3 regions of the Bradyrhizobium sp. sBnM-33 genome follow, and region 2 is predicted to be linked to each of the others. Evidence: predicted binding sites of a transcription regulator. Region 2 holds the regulator's gene; each other region holds the start of a gene.
The links. The regulator PhoB, encoded in region 2, activates phosphate uptake and scavenging genes when phosphate is short. The targets are predictions, from matches to a motif close to TGTCATNNANCTGTCAT.
Positions count from the first base shown of each region.

Region 1 (4,975 bases), 3.4 Mb from region 2:
CTGCAGCGCCTCCAGGCAGGCCGTGCGCAGGTCCTCGTCCAGAACGCCGACCGGTGCCAAGCCGATCACGTCGCGTGGACCGGTGACCGGAAAGGCAGCAACCGGTAAGCCGCTGGCCAGCGCCTCCAGCAGCACCAGGCCGAACGTGTCGGTCTTGCTGGGAAATACAAAAATATCGGAGGCCGCGTAGATTTCGGCCAGCTCCTCGCCGTGCCGCGCGCCGAGGAACACGGCGTCAGGATATTTCCGCTCTAATGCGATGCGGGCTGGCCCATCGCCGACAACGAGCTTGGTGCCGGGCAGATCGAGGTCGAGGAACGCTTCGAGATTCTTTTCAACCGCGATGCGACCGACACTGAGGAACACCGGCATAGGCAGGCAGAGATCGGCGCTGCGCGGATGGAAGAGCGAGGTATCCACGCCGCGCGACCACAGCACAACGTTACGGAAGCCGCGCAGGCGCAATTCGGCCGCCAGCGCCGGCGTTGCCGCCATCACTGCCTGGCTCGGCCGGTGGAACCAGCGCAACACCCGCCACACCCAGGATTCCGGCACCGGCGAACGCGCCGAGACATATTCGGGAAAGCGGGTATGAAAGCTCGTGGTGAACGGCACGCCATGCTTGCGGCAATAGCGTCGCACCAAGAGCCCGATCGGGCCCTCGGTCGCGATATGAATGCTGTCGGGCTTTGCCGACTCGATCAGGTTTGCGATTTTGGCCGGATACGGCAGAGCCAGCCGCAGATCAGGATAGCTCGGCATCGCAAAGGTGCGAAACGATTGCGGCGTCAGGAAACTCACCTCGACGCCAAATCCCCTGGCCGCCTCTGCCATCATGATCAGCGTCCGAACCACCCCGTTAACCTGGGGATGCCACGCATCGGTCGCGACCAGGATATGCGTCATGCGGCGCGCGCCGCGACGCGGGGAACGGGTGCTGCCCGGCGCTGTGGATCGGTCCAGGTGATGATCTCGAACCGGCCGTCCTCGTGCTCGGCGAGCGCGGTGCAGCTTTCCACCCAGTCGCCGCAATTCATGTAGCGGATGCCGTGCTCGTCGCGGATGGTGGCGTAGTGGATGTGGCCGCAGATCACGCCGTCGGCGCCGTGCCGCCGCGCCTCACCGGCCAGCGTCTGTTCGAACGCACCGATATAGTTGACGGCGTTCTTGACCTTCAGCTTCGCCCATTGCGACAGCGACCAATAGGGCACGCCGAACATGCGCCGGAAGAAGTTGACGAGGCGATTCATGTGAATGGCGAAGTCGTAGGCCTTGTCGCCGAGATGGGCGAGCCAACGCGCGTTCTGCACGACGAGATCGAAGATGTCGCCGTGGATGATGAGATAGCGCTTGCCGTCGACGCCGGTGTGGATGGTGTTTTCTACCACGTCGATGCCGCCGAAATGGGTGCCGTAATAGTTGCGCAGGAACTCGTCGTGATTACCCGGCACGTAGATGACCTTGGCGCCCTTGCGCGCCTTGCGCAGCATCTTCTGCACGAAATCGTTGTGCGATTGCGGCCAGTACCAGCTCGACTTCAGCGCCCAACCATCGACGATATCGCCGACGAGGTAGATCGTATCGGCGTCGTGGCTCTTGAGGAAGTCCAGCAAACGATCGGCTTGCGAGCCGCGAGCTCCGAGATGGACGTCGGAGATAAACAAGGTGCGAAAGCGCCGTTCCGGGCTTTCTTCACTCAAGGAGTCACTACCCATACCTGTCCCCTGACAGATTTCTGTGACAGGGCGATGACTGTTCACGCCGCGATATTCCCACGAGAATCAATGCCGCGCCCTACAACTTGCGGATAGCAGCGCGATGCGACAGACAAGCGACATTGGAGAGGCAACATCTCGACGTTGTCTCTGCCTCGTGCGCAATCGCGCATTACCCATCATCAACGGAGTCAATTATCGTGGAAGATTAACCATCCCCGTAATTCAACGGATGCGCCGCGGCGCAAGAGCATGCGTAGATGGGGTAACGGGCCGGCCGAACCAGCCGCACGCTCGCTACGGCGCGATTTGGAAGCGCGCTCGCGTGCGGCTTTGCCGGGAGGCGGTCGTCCCTCAGACTGATGGTGTCAATAACCGGAGTCGGGCGAGCCCGCTCCAAGCATCATCGAGGGACGACCATGTACCACTATGCCGGAATCGACGTGTCTTTGAAAAGCTCGACCATTTGCGTGGTCGATGGCGCGGGCAAGATTTTGCGTGAGGCGAAGGTGGCGAGCGAGCCGGAGGCCCTGATCGCCTGGTTTCGGTCGTTGGGGCTTTCGCTCGAGCGGATCGGCCTGGAGGCAGGTCCTCTGTCGCAATGGCTTTACGCGGCGCTGCGCGAAGCGAAGTTTGCGGTCGAGCTTTTGGAGACGCGGCACGTCCGCGATGCCTTCAAATCGATGCCGGTGAAGTCGGACCGCAATGATGCCCGCGGGATCGCGCAACTGATGCGGCTGGGCTGGTTCCGCCCGGTGCACTGCAAGTCGATCGAAGCGCAGGAGACGCGTGCGGTTCTGACGGCGCGCAAACTGCTGCAGTCGAAGCTGCGCGACGTCGAGAACAGTCTGCGTGGCGTGCTCCGGGGCTTTGGCCTGAAGGTCGGCAAGACCACCGAATGCACGTTCGCCAGCCGTATCCGGGAGCTGGTCGCCGGCCATCCTGGACTGGAGCTGGTGGCAAAGGCGCTGCTCGAAGCCCATGCCGTGCTGCGGCGCGAGTTCAGCAGCCTGGACAAGCGAACCCAGAAGCTCGCCCGATCGCATCCGCCGGCCAGGCTTCTGATGACAACGCCGTCAGTCGGTCCGATCGTCGCTCTCACCTATGCCGCTGCGATCGATGATCCGAAGCGATTCCGCGCATCCAAGGCCACAGGCGCGCACTTCGGACTGACCCCGAAGAAACATCAGTCGGGGCAAAAAGACTACACCGGCCGCATCAGCAAGATTGGCGATGCCTCGGTGCGGGAGGCACTCCACCAGGCCGCTCACGTCATGCTGACCAAACCGATCAAGGGCTGCTCGGCGCTGAAGAGCTGGGCGATGCGGATCGCCAAACGCGCGGGCATGCGCAAGGCCAAGGTGGCGCTGGCGCGCAAGCTTGCCGTCATCCTGCACCGCATGCTTGCCGACGCCAAACCGTTCAACCCGATGGCCAAGGCCACCGCAACCTAAGCAAGGAGCATCGATCGATTCCGGGCGGGCCAAGACACCAGGCTCTCCCCGAGCGAAGTCCCTCGCCGGGACGATGGATCCGGTCAGGCCGCCATCCGGGAAGTCGGCTCACAACCACGCACCCCGTAGATTGGCCGGCCGGTTCCTCATGCACCCCAGAAGGTGACGGCCTCAGCGCCGATCCCGTACAGAAGCAAGTGCCCGGCAAGTGGACCAAGCAAGAGGGATTGACAAACCAAGGCCCGTTACAGAAGCCCGGATGGAGCGCAGCGAAATCCGGGGCCAGTCTCACGTGCGGATTCTCTTCCCGGATTTCGCGGAGCCTGTCATCGGGCACGCATTCACGCGACCCGTTGGCTCCATCCCGGCTACGCGACTACGCGACGGCGGCTAGTAAAACTTATGAAAATGATGGATCGGCCCGTGACCATGGCCGACGCTGAACCGGTCTGCCGCCGCAATCGCAGCGCTGACCCAGGCCTTGGCGTTACGCACGGCGGTTTCCATACCCTCGCCTTTCGCGAGCTCCGCTGCAATCGCCGAGGACAATGAGCAGCCGGTGCCGTGGGTGTTTTTCGTCGCAATGCGCGGCGCGGCCAGCGCGATGGTGCCGCTCGCGCCGATCAGATAGTCGACGCACTCGGCGCCCTCTCCGTGGCCGCCCTTGATCAGCACCGCCTTGCACCCCATCGCCAGCAATCGCCTGCCCTGGCTTTCGACGGCGGACTCACCTGCAGCCACCGGTCCGTCGAGCAGCGCGGCGGCCTCCGGCAAATTGGGCGTAATGACCGAAGCAAGCGGAATGAGTTTTGTTCGCAGTGCCTCGACCGCTTCCGCAGCCAGCAGCCGGTCGCCGGAGGTTGCGACCATCACGGGATCGAGCACAACATGCTTCGGGGACCAGCGCTTGAGGCCGGCGACGATGGCGTCGATAACCGATGGCTGCGCCACCATGCCGATCTTGACCGCTCCGACGTCAAGATCGGAAAACACCGCATCGATTTGCGCGGTCACGAACTCGGCCGGCACCTGGTGGATACCGCTGACGCCTTCGGTATTCTGCGCGGTCAGCGCCGTGATTACGGAAGCGCCGTAGACGCCGAGCGCGGCAAGCGTCTTCAGGTCGGCCTGGATGCCGGCTCCCCCTGAGGAATCCGAGCCGGCGATGGTCAGCGCGATCGGCGTCGTCATCGCAAGCCTCGTGCACGTCGTCGGTTGAAGGCCATGGAGTGTCCTACCGCGCCATGCCATGGGCAGCAAGCTGGCTTGCCATTATCAGCGGTTTTTGGCCTATTGGGACCAACCAATTCGGAGACGACAGCGATGGTTCCCTTCTTCGTCCAGTTCAAATGCAAGCTTGGCCAATCCTATGCCGTCGCCAATGCGCTCGCGGAGGCCGAGATCGCCTCGGAGATCTATTCCACCGCCGGAGATTATGACCTGCTGGTCAAATTCTACGTCGACAAGGACACCGATATCGGCCACTTCGTCAACGAAAGGGTGCAGGTAATCCCGGGCATCCAGGACACCCACACCATCATCACCTTCAAGGCGTTCGGCACGGGTTAGGCATCGGCCCCGCCTTCCCCGGAATGAACGCAATGACGCTCACCCGCGGAAGCGCGAAGCGCGGCTCGAAAGACGACGGGCCGACTGTGGCCGATTCCTTCGAGGCTCGCGGAGCCTGCCATCGGGCCGCGCTTGGCGCGGACCCTGTGACGGAGGAGCTGCCAGCGCTGCGCGCCTGCCGCGCCAATTGAGCATCCCGACCGCAACGGATAGTTAACGACGTTAACCATGGCATGC
Region 1 covers NZ_CP136624.1:4,138,365-4,143,339, reverse strand. Annotated here, with positions in the region: gene RX328_RS18900 (glycosyltransferase family 4 protein) at 1-906, opposite strand, end outside; gene RX328_RS18895 (UDP-2,3-diacylglucosamine diphosphatase) at 903-1,715, opposite strand; gene RX328_RS18890 (IS110 family transposase) at 2,135-3,169, shown strand; gene thiD (bifunctional hydroxymethylpyrimidine kinase/phosphomethylpyrimidine kinase) at 3,560-4,360, opposite strand; gene RX328_RS18880 (Lrp/AsnC ligand binding domain-containing protein) at 4,493-4,738, shown strand.
Region 1: RX328_RS18895 (UDP-2,3-diacylglucosamine diphosphatase) is a predicted target of PhoB. The motif match lies at 1,738-1,754, and genes of this name have one in related genera.

Region 2 (4,975 bases):
ATCCAGTCCTTCATCGCCTTGTTCGGCGCGAGCTGCGGCGGGGTTGCGACGTTGAGCTTGAACTTGAAACGCTCGGCCGCATGCGCCCACGAGGCCAGCACGTTGTTGTCGTCGCCGGTCCAGGCCACGGTGCGTCCTTCGATCGGCCCGCGATGCTCCTCGAAGGTCATCAGATCCGCCATCACCTGGCAGGGGTGCGAGCGCCGCGTCAGGCCGTTGATCACGGGCACGGTGGCGTGCGCGGCCAATTCCAGGAGCGCATCGTGATTGAGGATGCGGATCATGATCGCATCGACATAGCGCGACAGCACGCGCGCGGTGTCGGCGATGGTCTCGCCGCGGCCGAGTTGCATCTCGGCACCGGTCAGCATGATGGATTCGCCGCCGAGCTGGCGCATGCCGACGTCGAACGACACCCGGGTGCGGGTCGAGGGGCGTTCGAAGATCATCGCCAGCGTCTTGCCTTCGAGCGGCTTCTTGCCTTTCTCATGCGCTTTCAGCTTCGCCTTCATGGTGGCGCTTAACGCCAGCATGCTGCGCAATTCATCTAACGGCAGTTCGTTGATGTCGAGGAAGTGACGGACGGACTTGCTCATCATCCCGCCGCCTTCTTCAACTGCGAGCTCGACAGCGCGACGCAGGCGCGCTCCAGCATCTGGACCGACTCGTCGATCTCGGCCTCGGTCACGATCAAGGGCGCCAGAAACCGCACCACATTGTCGCCGGCGCCGACCGTCAGCAGCTTCTGGTCACGCAACGCATTGACGAGATCGCCCGACGGCACCACGGCCTTGACGCCGACCAAAAGCCCCTCGCCGCGCACTTCCGAGAGAACAGTGGGATAGCGGTCGACGACGGAGGCCAGCTTCTGTTTCAACAGCAGCGACATCTTCTGCACGTGATCGAAGAAGCCGGGCTTCAGCATCACGTCGAGCACGGCGTTGGCGGCAGCGATCGCCAGCGGATTGCCGCCGAAGGTCGAGCCGTGCGAGCCCGGCGTCATGCCGCTTGCTGCTTCCGCCGTCGCCAGCACCGCGCCGATCGGGAAACCGCCGCCCAGCGCCTTTGCCAGCGACATCACATCCGGCGTCACGCCGACGCGCCTGTAGGCGAAGAGATCGCCGGTGCGGCCCATGCCGGTCTGCACCTCATCGAACGCGAGCAACAGGCCCTTCTCGTCGCAGAGCTGGCGCAGCGCCTTGAAGAAAGACTGCGGCGCCGAGCGCACGCCGCCCTCGCCCTGCACCGGCTCGATCAGGATGCCGGCGGTCTGCGGGCCGATCGCTTTCTTGACCGCTTCGAGATCGCCATGCGGCACCTGGTCGAAACCGTCCATCGGCGGCCCAAAGCCTTCGAGATATTTCGCGGAGCCGGTGGCCGCCAGCGTGCCCAACGTGCGGCCGTGGAACGCGCCCTCGAAGGTGATGAGGCGATAGCGTTCAGGATGGCCCTTGGAGAATTGATAGCGGCGCACGACCTTGATCACGCCTTCCATCGCCTCCGCGCCGGAATTGCAGAAGAACACCAGGTCGGCAAAGCTCTGCTCGCAGAGCCGCGCGGCGAGCTTTTCGCCATCGGGCGACTTGAACAGGTTCGACATGTGCCAGAGCTTCGTCGACTGTTCCTGCAACGCCTTGATCAGGTGCGGATGGCAGTGACCGAGCGCATTCACCGCGACGCCTGAGGTGAAGTCGAGATAACGCTCGCCATTGGTGGAGGTCAGCCAGCAGCCTTCGCCGCGTTCGAAGCCGAGATCGACCCTGGCGAAGACGGGGAGCAGATGCGACGTGGCGCTATTGGTCATGGCAATCACTGAGGTTTGAGACCTGCCTTTGAGACCTGCCGCGGGCGTGCATTGGCGCGAACGCGGCAACAGCCGGTCTTGCGAAAACGAAACGTGCCGCCTCTTAAGGGCGGCACGTGAGAGGCATTCTATGTGGGCGGGGAGCGCTGTCAACACGCCACGGAACGGCCTTTCCTGCCGTGCAAGGGGCTGAAATCCGTAGGATTGCGGTGTGGTGGAAACCACGCAGTGAAATGCCTAGATGTCAGAACATGTGGACGCTCGGGCCCGGACTCTTGCGCCGGAGTCACGCCATATTGTAGCGTTTGGGCTGTCGGATACGACATCTCGTGCGGCAGTTCTGATCCCTGGAGTCCTTTTGTGCAGGCGTAAACGTTCGGGCGCGGTTAGCGCGCCCGGCGAGGGCTAAGGGATTCTGACCGCAGGGATTTTTGAGACGATGACATCGCCAGCGCCGCCCCGATTGGCCGGCGCGATGCGAAGGGAAGATTACGATGACGGTTTTGACCTGGTCCGACGATCGCGTCGAGCAGCTTAAGAAGCTCTGGGAAGCCGGATTGTCGGCAAGCCAGATCGCCGCGGAACTCGGAAATGTGACGCGAAACGCCGTGATCGGCAAAGTGCACCGGCTGGGCCTTTCCGGCCGCGCCAAGAGCCCCTCCTCGGCCGCCCCGCGGCAGCGCAAGGCACGCCCCGCCCAACCGATGATGCGGGTTTCGCGCCCGGTCTCGCGCGGCAACACCGCGCTCGCGCACGCCTTCGAAGTCGAGATGGAGCCAGATCCGATCGCCTTCGACAACGTCGTGCCGATGAGCCAGCGGCTGTCGCTGCTCGAACTGAACGAGGCCACCTGCCACTGGCCGGTCGGCGATCCCTCGAGCCCGGAATTCTTCTTCTGCGGCGGCAAAGCGCTCACGGGCCTGCCCTATTGCGCCCATCACTCGCGCATCGCCTACCAGCCCGCGGCCGACCGCCGGCGTCAGCAACCGAAGACAACAAGGTAAGTCGCGGTTTGCCGTAGCCCGGATAGAGCGAAGCGAAATCCGGGACGATCTCGCGATGGGCTGACATTCCCCGGGTCGCGCTTCGCTCCACCCGGGCTACGCGTTCCACTGTCATCGCGAGCGTAGCGAAGCAATCCATACTTGCTTTGCCGCACGATGGATTGCTTCGCTTCGCTCGCAATGACGATGAGAGAGTCCCCGCTTTCGCGCGGACAACGATGGAGCCTTACGGCTCCACCTTCGCAAACCTATCATCCAGCGCATACCCCGCGCCGCGGACGGTGCGGATCGGGTCCTGCTCGCGGCCGGGGTTGAGCAGCTTGCGCAGGCGGCCGATGTGGACGTCGACGGTGCGCTCGTCGATATAGATGTCGCGGCCCCAGACGCTGTCGAGCAACTGCTCGCGGCTGAAGACGCGGCCGGGATGCTCCAGGAAAAATTCCAGCAGGCGATACTCGGTCGGGCCGAGATCGATCTGACGGCCCGAGCGCGCGACGCGGCGTTTTTCGCGATCGAGTTCGATATCGCCATAGGTCAGCACGGTGGCGAGCCGCTCGGGGCTTGCCCGCCGCAACAGGCCCTTCACCCGCGCCAAAAGTTCCGGCACCGAGAACGGCTTGACGATGTAGTCGTCGGCGCCGGTCGCAAGCCCGCGCACGCGCTCGCTCTCCTCGCCGCGCGCGGTCAGCATGATGATCGGCAATTGCTTGGTTTCGGGGCGCGCCCTTAAGCGGCGGCACAACTCGATGCCCGACAGCCCCGGCAGCATCCAATCGAGCACGACGAGATCGGGCACGCGCTCTTTCAGCCGTGTATCCGCATCGTCGCCGCGGCCGACGGTTTCGACCTCGTAGCCTTCTGCGTCGAGGTTGTAGCGCAACAGCGTGGTCAGCGCTTCCTCGTCCTCGACCACCATTATGCGCGCGCTCATCCTGCTCTTGCCTCTTCTGTTTGACGCGTTTTCTTCATGCGAACCGGTTTCCACGTCGCTGGAAAACACTATGTCAAGTGTTGGGTACGGTGGTCGCAAACGTCGTCATGTCGCCCTTCGGGCGCTTGTCGAGCATCTGCTGACCCTCGATCATGTAGAACACGGTTTCGGCGATGTTGGTGGCGTGATCGCCGATCCGTTCGATGTTCTTGGCGCAGAACATCAGATGGATGCAGAACGAGATGTTGCGCGGATCTTCCATCATATAGGTCAGGAGTTCGCGGAACAGCGAGGTGCAGATGGCGTCGACTTCCTCGTCGCCCTTCCACACCGCCATCGCCGCCGGCAGATCGTGCGCGGCATAGGCGTCCAGCACCGACTTGACCTGCGATTGTACCAGGTCGGTCATGTGTTCGAGGCCGCGCATCAGCTTCAGCGGCTGGAAATCGTTCTCCAGCGCCGCGACGCGCTTGCCCATGTTCTTGGCGAGGTCGCCGATCCGTTCCAGATCGGTGGCAACCCGCATCGAGCCGACGATTTCGCGCAAATCGATCGCCATCGGCTGACGGCGGGCGATGGTCAGCACCGCGCGCTCCTCGATCAGATGCTGCAGGCGGTCGATCTCGACGTCGGTGGCGACGACGTGCTTGCCGAGCGCGACGTCGCGGCGGACCAGCGCGTCGACGGATTCGGTGATCATGCGCTCAGCCAGGCCGCCCATCTCGGCGACCAGGCGCGTCAATTCCTGAAGGTCGCTGTCGAATGCCTTGGCGGTGTGCTCAGAAGCCATCTGTTATCTCCTTAACCAAACCGCCCCGTGATGTAGTCCTGGGTACGTCGATCGCGCGGCGAGGTGAAAATCTTGTTGGTATCGTCGAATTCGATCAGCTCGCCGAGATACATGAAGGCGGTCTTGTCCGAGACGCGCGCCGCCTGCTGCATATTATGGGTGACGATGGCGATGGTGTAGTCCTCCGCCAGTTCCTGAATCAGTTCCTCGATCTTGGCGGTCGAGATCGGATCGAGCGCCGAGCAGGGCTCGTCGAACAGGATCACCTCGGGCCTGACCGCAACGGTGCGCGCGATGCATAGCCGCTGCTGCTGACCGCCGGACAGCGAGAGGCCACTGGCGTTCAACTTGTCCTTGACCTCGTTCCACAGCGCGCCGCCGCGCAGCGCCTTCTCGACCCGGCCGTCCATCTCGGACTTCGAGATCTTCTCATAGAGACGGATGCC
Region 2 covers NZ_CP136624.1:740,571-745,545, reverse strand. Annotated here, with positions in the region: gene argF (ornithine carbamoyltransferase) at 1-596, opposite strand, end outside; gene RX328_RS03485 (aspartate aminotransferase family protein) at 596-1,804, opposite strand; gene RX328_RS03480 (GcrA family cell cycle regulator) at 2,299-2,808, shown strand; gene phoB (phosphate regulon transcriptional regulator PhoB) at 3,035-3,739, opposite strand; gene phoU (phosphate signaling complex protein PhoU) at 3,813-4,529, opposite strand; gene pstB (phosphate ABC transporter ATP-binding protein PstB) at 4,541-4,975, opposite strand, start outside.

Region 3 (4,975 bases), 3.0 Mb from region 2:
TTTCGTCAAGGCGAAAAAGGACCTCAAGTCGCTGAGTATCGTCTGGTACGGCGGCGAGCCCCTGATGGGCAAGGATTCGATCTTTCGCCTGTCAGACCTGCTGATTTCCTACTGCGACAAGAACAAGATTTCCTACAGCGCCGGAATCGTCTCCAACGCCTGGTTCCTGAACGGCGAAATGGCCGCTCAGCTCTACACACGTCGCGTCCGCTGGGTGCAAGTGACCGTCGATGGCGATCGGGGGACGCATGACAGGATGCGGCCCCTGACGTCGGGGCAGGGCACCTTCGACCGCATCCTCGACAATATCGCCGAGGCGCTGGACCAGACTGCGATCTCGATCAATGCACGCGTCAACGTCGGCCAGAGCAACGTCGACAATGTGGATGCCATGCTCGATTGTTTCGTCGAGCGCAACTTCGCCAGGCGCGGCAACTTCAGCGTCTACTTCGCGCCGATCGAGGCTTCGACGCCTGAAAGCGGCAGCGCCTACGAGGAGAGGCTCTCCCGCGCCGAATTCAATCGCAAGGTGCTCGCCCTGGAAGAGCGCGCGAGGCGTCTCGGCTTCGCGTCCATCCAGACGCCGTCGGGCGGCTTCGCGGGAATGTGCGTGGCGGCTTCGCACGGTGGCTATGTCGTGTCGGGCCAGGGAGACGTGCACAAGTGCTGGGAGACGGCGCACGATCCCAGCAAGCGGACGGGCAGCATCTTCGAGCCGGACAAGCTCCACGACAGCGTCAACGCCAGCCTGTGGTCGCAATGGACGCCATTCGACAATCCGGTCTGCGCTTCGTGCAAGATATTGCCGATGTGCGGCGGCTTCTGTGCACATCGCTTCGTCTACAGCAATCCGGCCGAAGCGGCGTTGCCTTGTCCAAGCTGGAAATGGAATACGGCCGAATACATCTTCAGCCGCGCCAAGGATCTCGGCGTGGTCTCGGCCGACCAGTGGGTCCCTGAGGAAGCAACCGTCGAAGCCAAGCAATCCGGCGAGCGTCATTCGCTGGAGTCGCTGCAGGCCGCCCAGGCGCGCGTGCTGGAGAAAGTGAGCGTGCTGCACGGAAGGTCAATCGACAGCGCGATGCTCTTTGCCGGCGAACCGGCGCTGGAGGCTGCGCCTTCGCACGCGCCGACCGGGGGTGACCGGGCTCTGGAAAGCACAAGGCCGTGAACGCGATCACTCCGGCCAGCGCCTTCGATCTAACCACCGACAGGTTTGATAGCCTTGTCTCCAGGGCCTTTGCCGCCAGCAGAGAGAGCCGTCACGTGCGCGATCGCCTGATCGCGCAGGTCGACGGCGGTCGCCTCGACCATATGCTCTTGCGCGCGCGCAGCGGCGTCATGGCCTTGTCTGACGCGGTCAACCGGAAAGCTGCGCTGAACATTATTGACTTCGCCTTCGAGCCGATCGTCATGCAGAACATGTCGACGGATCAGGTGATGAGGTACCTGGGCGCGGTGGAGAGCACGCTCCACGTTCGCGAGGCGCGCGGGCTCGACGGCTTCGGTCCGCTCTGGGTCGACACGGTCCACCATGTCTGCGTCTTCTCCGTGCTGTTTCAGCTTGCGGCGTTCCTTGGCAAGAACCGGAGGTTCAGTCAGCTGGTCCTGTTGCACCAGGGACAGCGGCCCGAGCCTCGGCTGCGCATCATCGCGGACCTCCTGCGCCGCGCGCATGGGGTTGCCCTGGTGCTGCTGCCGCTCCAGGGGAACTGGTTTCCACGCCTCGCGCGCCTTACGACGCCAAACACAGTCGTCTACTATCTGACCGACATGCCACCGGAGGCCTTTACCCAGGCGGCGAGGAGAGAGCGGGGCCGATCGCGCCTCCTGCTCACCCATGGGCCGGGAGCGGCGCTTCAGGTCGAAACGGTCTCCGGCTCGCGGAGCTTTGCCCGTCGGCTCGGGGCGACACGCATTGTGCTCGACTTCCCGTCAACCGACAGCGTGCGCATCCGACCGGTCGGCGCGGACGAGGCCATCGTGTCCCTCTGTCCGCTGGAGAACTGGGTGTTCTGGCCTCTGCTCGGGCAGCACAGCAGCAAGCCATCTCGCCCGATGACTTCGCACACAGATGACGGAGAAATCGTCAATCATGCAGCAACAGACGCAAGCTCTCGTCGATGAGTGGGTGCAAACATTCAACTCAGGAAGGATCGCCGATCTAGCCCGCTTCTACACTCTGGACGCCCGGGTCGTGCCGCCCGGACGATCCGCTGTCGTCGGCGCGGAGGCGATCTGCAGGTTTTTCGCCGACATCCGCGCGCAAGGCTTTCGCGATTATGTCGTGGATCTCGGTGACGTGTTCGCGAAGGACGCGTCTCTGGTCGCGTCGGGCCGATGGGCGCTTCGGGGGCTCGACGATGGCGGTCCCTACAAGGGCAATTGGCTGAACGTATTCGCGCGCGAGCGCACGGGCTGGCTCATCGCCGTTCATATGTGGAACTGATTCAGCTCCCATTTGAGAGATGGGGCGAACCTGCACATCAGGACAGCGGAGAGATGCCGGAATGACTTTGGTGCGGTGCGCGGATTGTGGCCGGGATATCAGCGAACAGTCGACAGCTTGCCCCGAATGCGGCAGGCCTTTGCAGGAACGCGGTCCCGCAATAGCGGCGGGAGGGGCCGGGGCAGGGCGGCCGTACTTCTATGAATACAAATCTCAGACAATTCTGTTCGGCCTGCCGCTCATTCACGTCATGTTGGGCCCGACGTGGCTTGTCGGCTTCAGGCCTGCCCGCGGCATCATTGCGGTGGGCAATATCGCGATCGGCTTCGCCGCATTTGGCGGCGTCGCGATGGGCTTGGTAGCGTTCGGCGGCATCAGCCTCGGCTTCATGTGCGTTGGCGGAATGGCGCTGGCGCTGGGCCTCGGGGCCGGCGGATCGCCACGGGGTATTGGGCCCTCGGCGGCATTGTGATCGGCGTCTACGCGCTCGGGGGCCTCGGCATCGGCGCTCACACTCTGCAGAATGATTCCAATATGCTCCGCATCTTTAACGCCCTTTTCGGTCGAGGGTCGACCTAGCTCGAACCGCCGCGGTCCGCTGCAACTGGCTGCAAACATCGCGCCGTGATTTCACGGTCTGATCCCCATGCCCTTTGCGATAGCAAAGTATGACGGGCGCATGACGAGATGGAACTCTTGGGTTCGGCAGGGCATATGAGCTGGTTTTCAACGACGATACTGTGGTGCTTTCGCATCGGCGTCGAGGGTCCCGCACCGCGCAGGCTGGCGCAAATCGTTGGGGGTGGAAAAATCGCAATGGTTAAGAAATTGTCACCTCGATGTAATTAGCGCCATCCTACATTCCCCGCGCTGACGCTCACTGTCGTCACAAAAAACATTCTTCAACGCTGCGCGCGCAGTCCCCTTGCGCCGCTGCGGCGTGCTTTTGTCTTTTTTCCGAATGGAGAATATCAATGGCTCTGGTTCCCGGTTCGATCGCCTTCATCGGTTACAACGCTGATGGCAACGACGGTTTCGCTTTCATCGTGCTCGACACGATCGATCCGGGTCAGGTCATTCACTTCAGCGATAACGAGTGGGACGGCAGCGCCTTCAATACAGGCGAGGGTGGCTTCTCCTGGACCAATGGCTCCTCCGCGCTCGCCGCCGGAACGATCGTCGAGTTCATGAACACGTCGGCGACAAAATCCGCCAATATTGGCACGCTTTCCACAGGCTCGATTGCGCTCGGTAACTCGGGCGAGTCAATCTATGCCTTCACCGGCTCCTCGCTGACCGCGCCGACCACGTTCCTCGCCGCCGTTACCAACAACAACGGCGGCTTCAGTGGTGCGACCAGCAGCGGGCTGCTGACCAACACCGGCCTGACCGCGGGCTCCACGGCCTTGGTGCTGCCCGGCACCACCGGGGCCGACGTTGCCGTCTACAATCCGGCCACTGCAGGAACCACGTTTGCCTCGCGCACAGACGCTCTGACTGCGTTTAATACCGGCTCCAATTACGTGACACAGGACGCCAGCGGCGACCAGGACGCAGACAATGTGACGCCGGACGCGCCGTTCCGGACCGATCCACAATCGCCGATCGCCGGTGTGACGTTCACCATCGGCGCGCCGCAGCAATCCCAGGCGGTCGCGTTCGCGGCCGGCTCGGTGTCGGTCTCACAGGCCGAGGGCGACTCCGGCATGACGGCTTTCACCTTCACGGTCGAGAGGACGGGCGGGACCGTCGGCGACATCAGCTTCAGCGGCCAGGTTTCCTCGGCCGCGGCGGACGCTGCCGATTTCAGTGGCCCGGCGTCGGTGCCCTTCGCCTTCAACGGCACGATTCCGGCGGGCCAGACTTCGGCCGTCGTGACCGTCCAGGTCGCCGGCGATAACGCCGTCGAAACTAGCGAGGCGTTCACCCTGACGCTGCAGGCGGTCTCCAACAACAATGCCGCCGTGACTGCTGCGCTCGGTGCGCAGGCCACCGCGACCGGCACAATCCAGAACGACGATGCGGTCACTCCGGGCAACGTCATCAACGGCATCACCATCCTCGATGAAGCGCCGTCGCTCGCCGGTGCCACGCCGGCGCCGGCCGCAACCAATGCTGTTCAGCTCATCCGCCTCGACAATTTCGCCCCGGCGGCCGGCACCAACGCCGAAGTCGTGACCTTCGATGCCACCACCGATCGCGCATTCGTGCTCAACACCATCGGCAACAAGATCGACATCGTCGGCATCAGCGCCAGCGGTGCAACCAGTGCCGCCGGGTCGATCGATCTCACCACGCTTGACCATTTCGGCGGCGCCAACTCGGTCGCCGTCAAGAACGGCGTGCTCGCGGTCGCCTTCGCCAGCGATCAGCCCGGCGCCAACGGCTTCGTCGCGCTGTTTGATGCCAACGGTGTTCTGATCAAGACGATCGAAGTCGGCGCCGGCCCGGACCAGATCGTGTTTACTGCGGATGGATCGAAACTTCTGGTCGCGAACGAGGCCGAGCCGTTCACGGTCGGACCGA
Region 3 covers NZ_CP136624.1:3,695,588-3,700,562, forward strand. Annotated here, with positions in the region: gene RX328_RS16960 (radical SAM/SPASM domain-containing protein) at 1-1,171, shown strand, start outside; gene RX328_RS16965 (hypothetical protein) at 1,168-2,127, shown strand; gene RX328_RS16970 (YybH family protein) at 2,096-2,449, shown strand; gene RX328_RS16975 (hypothetical protein) at 2,700-2,921, shown strand; gene RX328_RS16980 (choice-of-anchor I family protein) at 3,424-4,975, shown strand, end outside.
Region 3: RX328_RS16980 (choice-of-anchor I family protein) is a predicted target of PhoB. The motif match lies at 3,279-3,295, and genes of this name have one in related genera.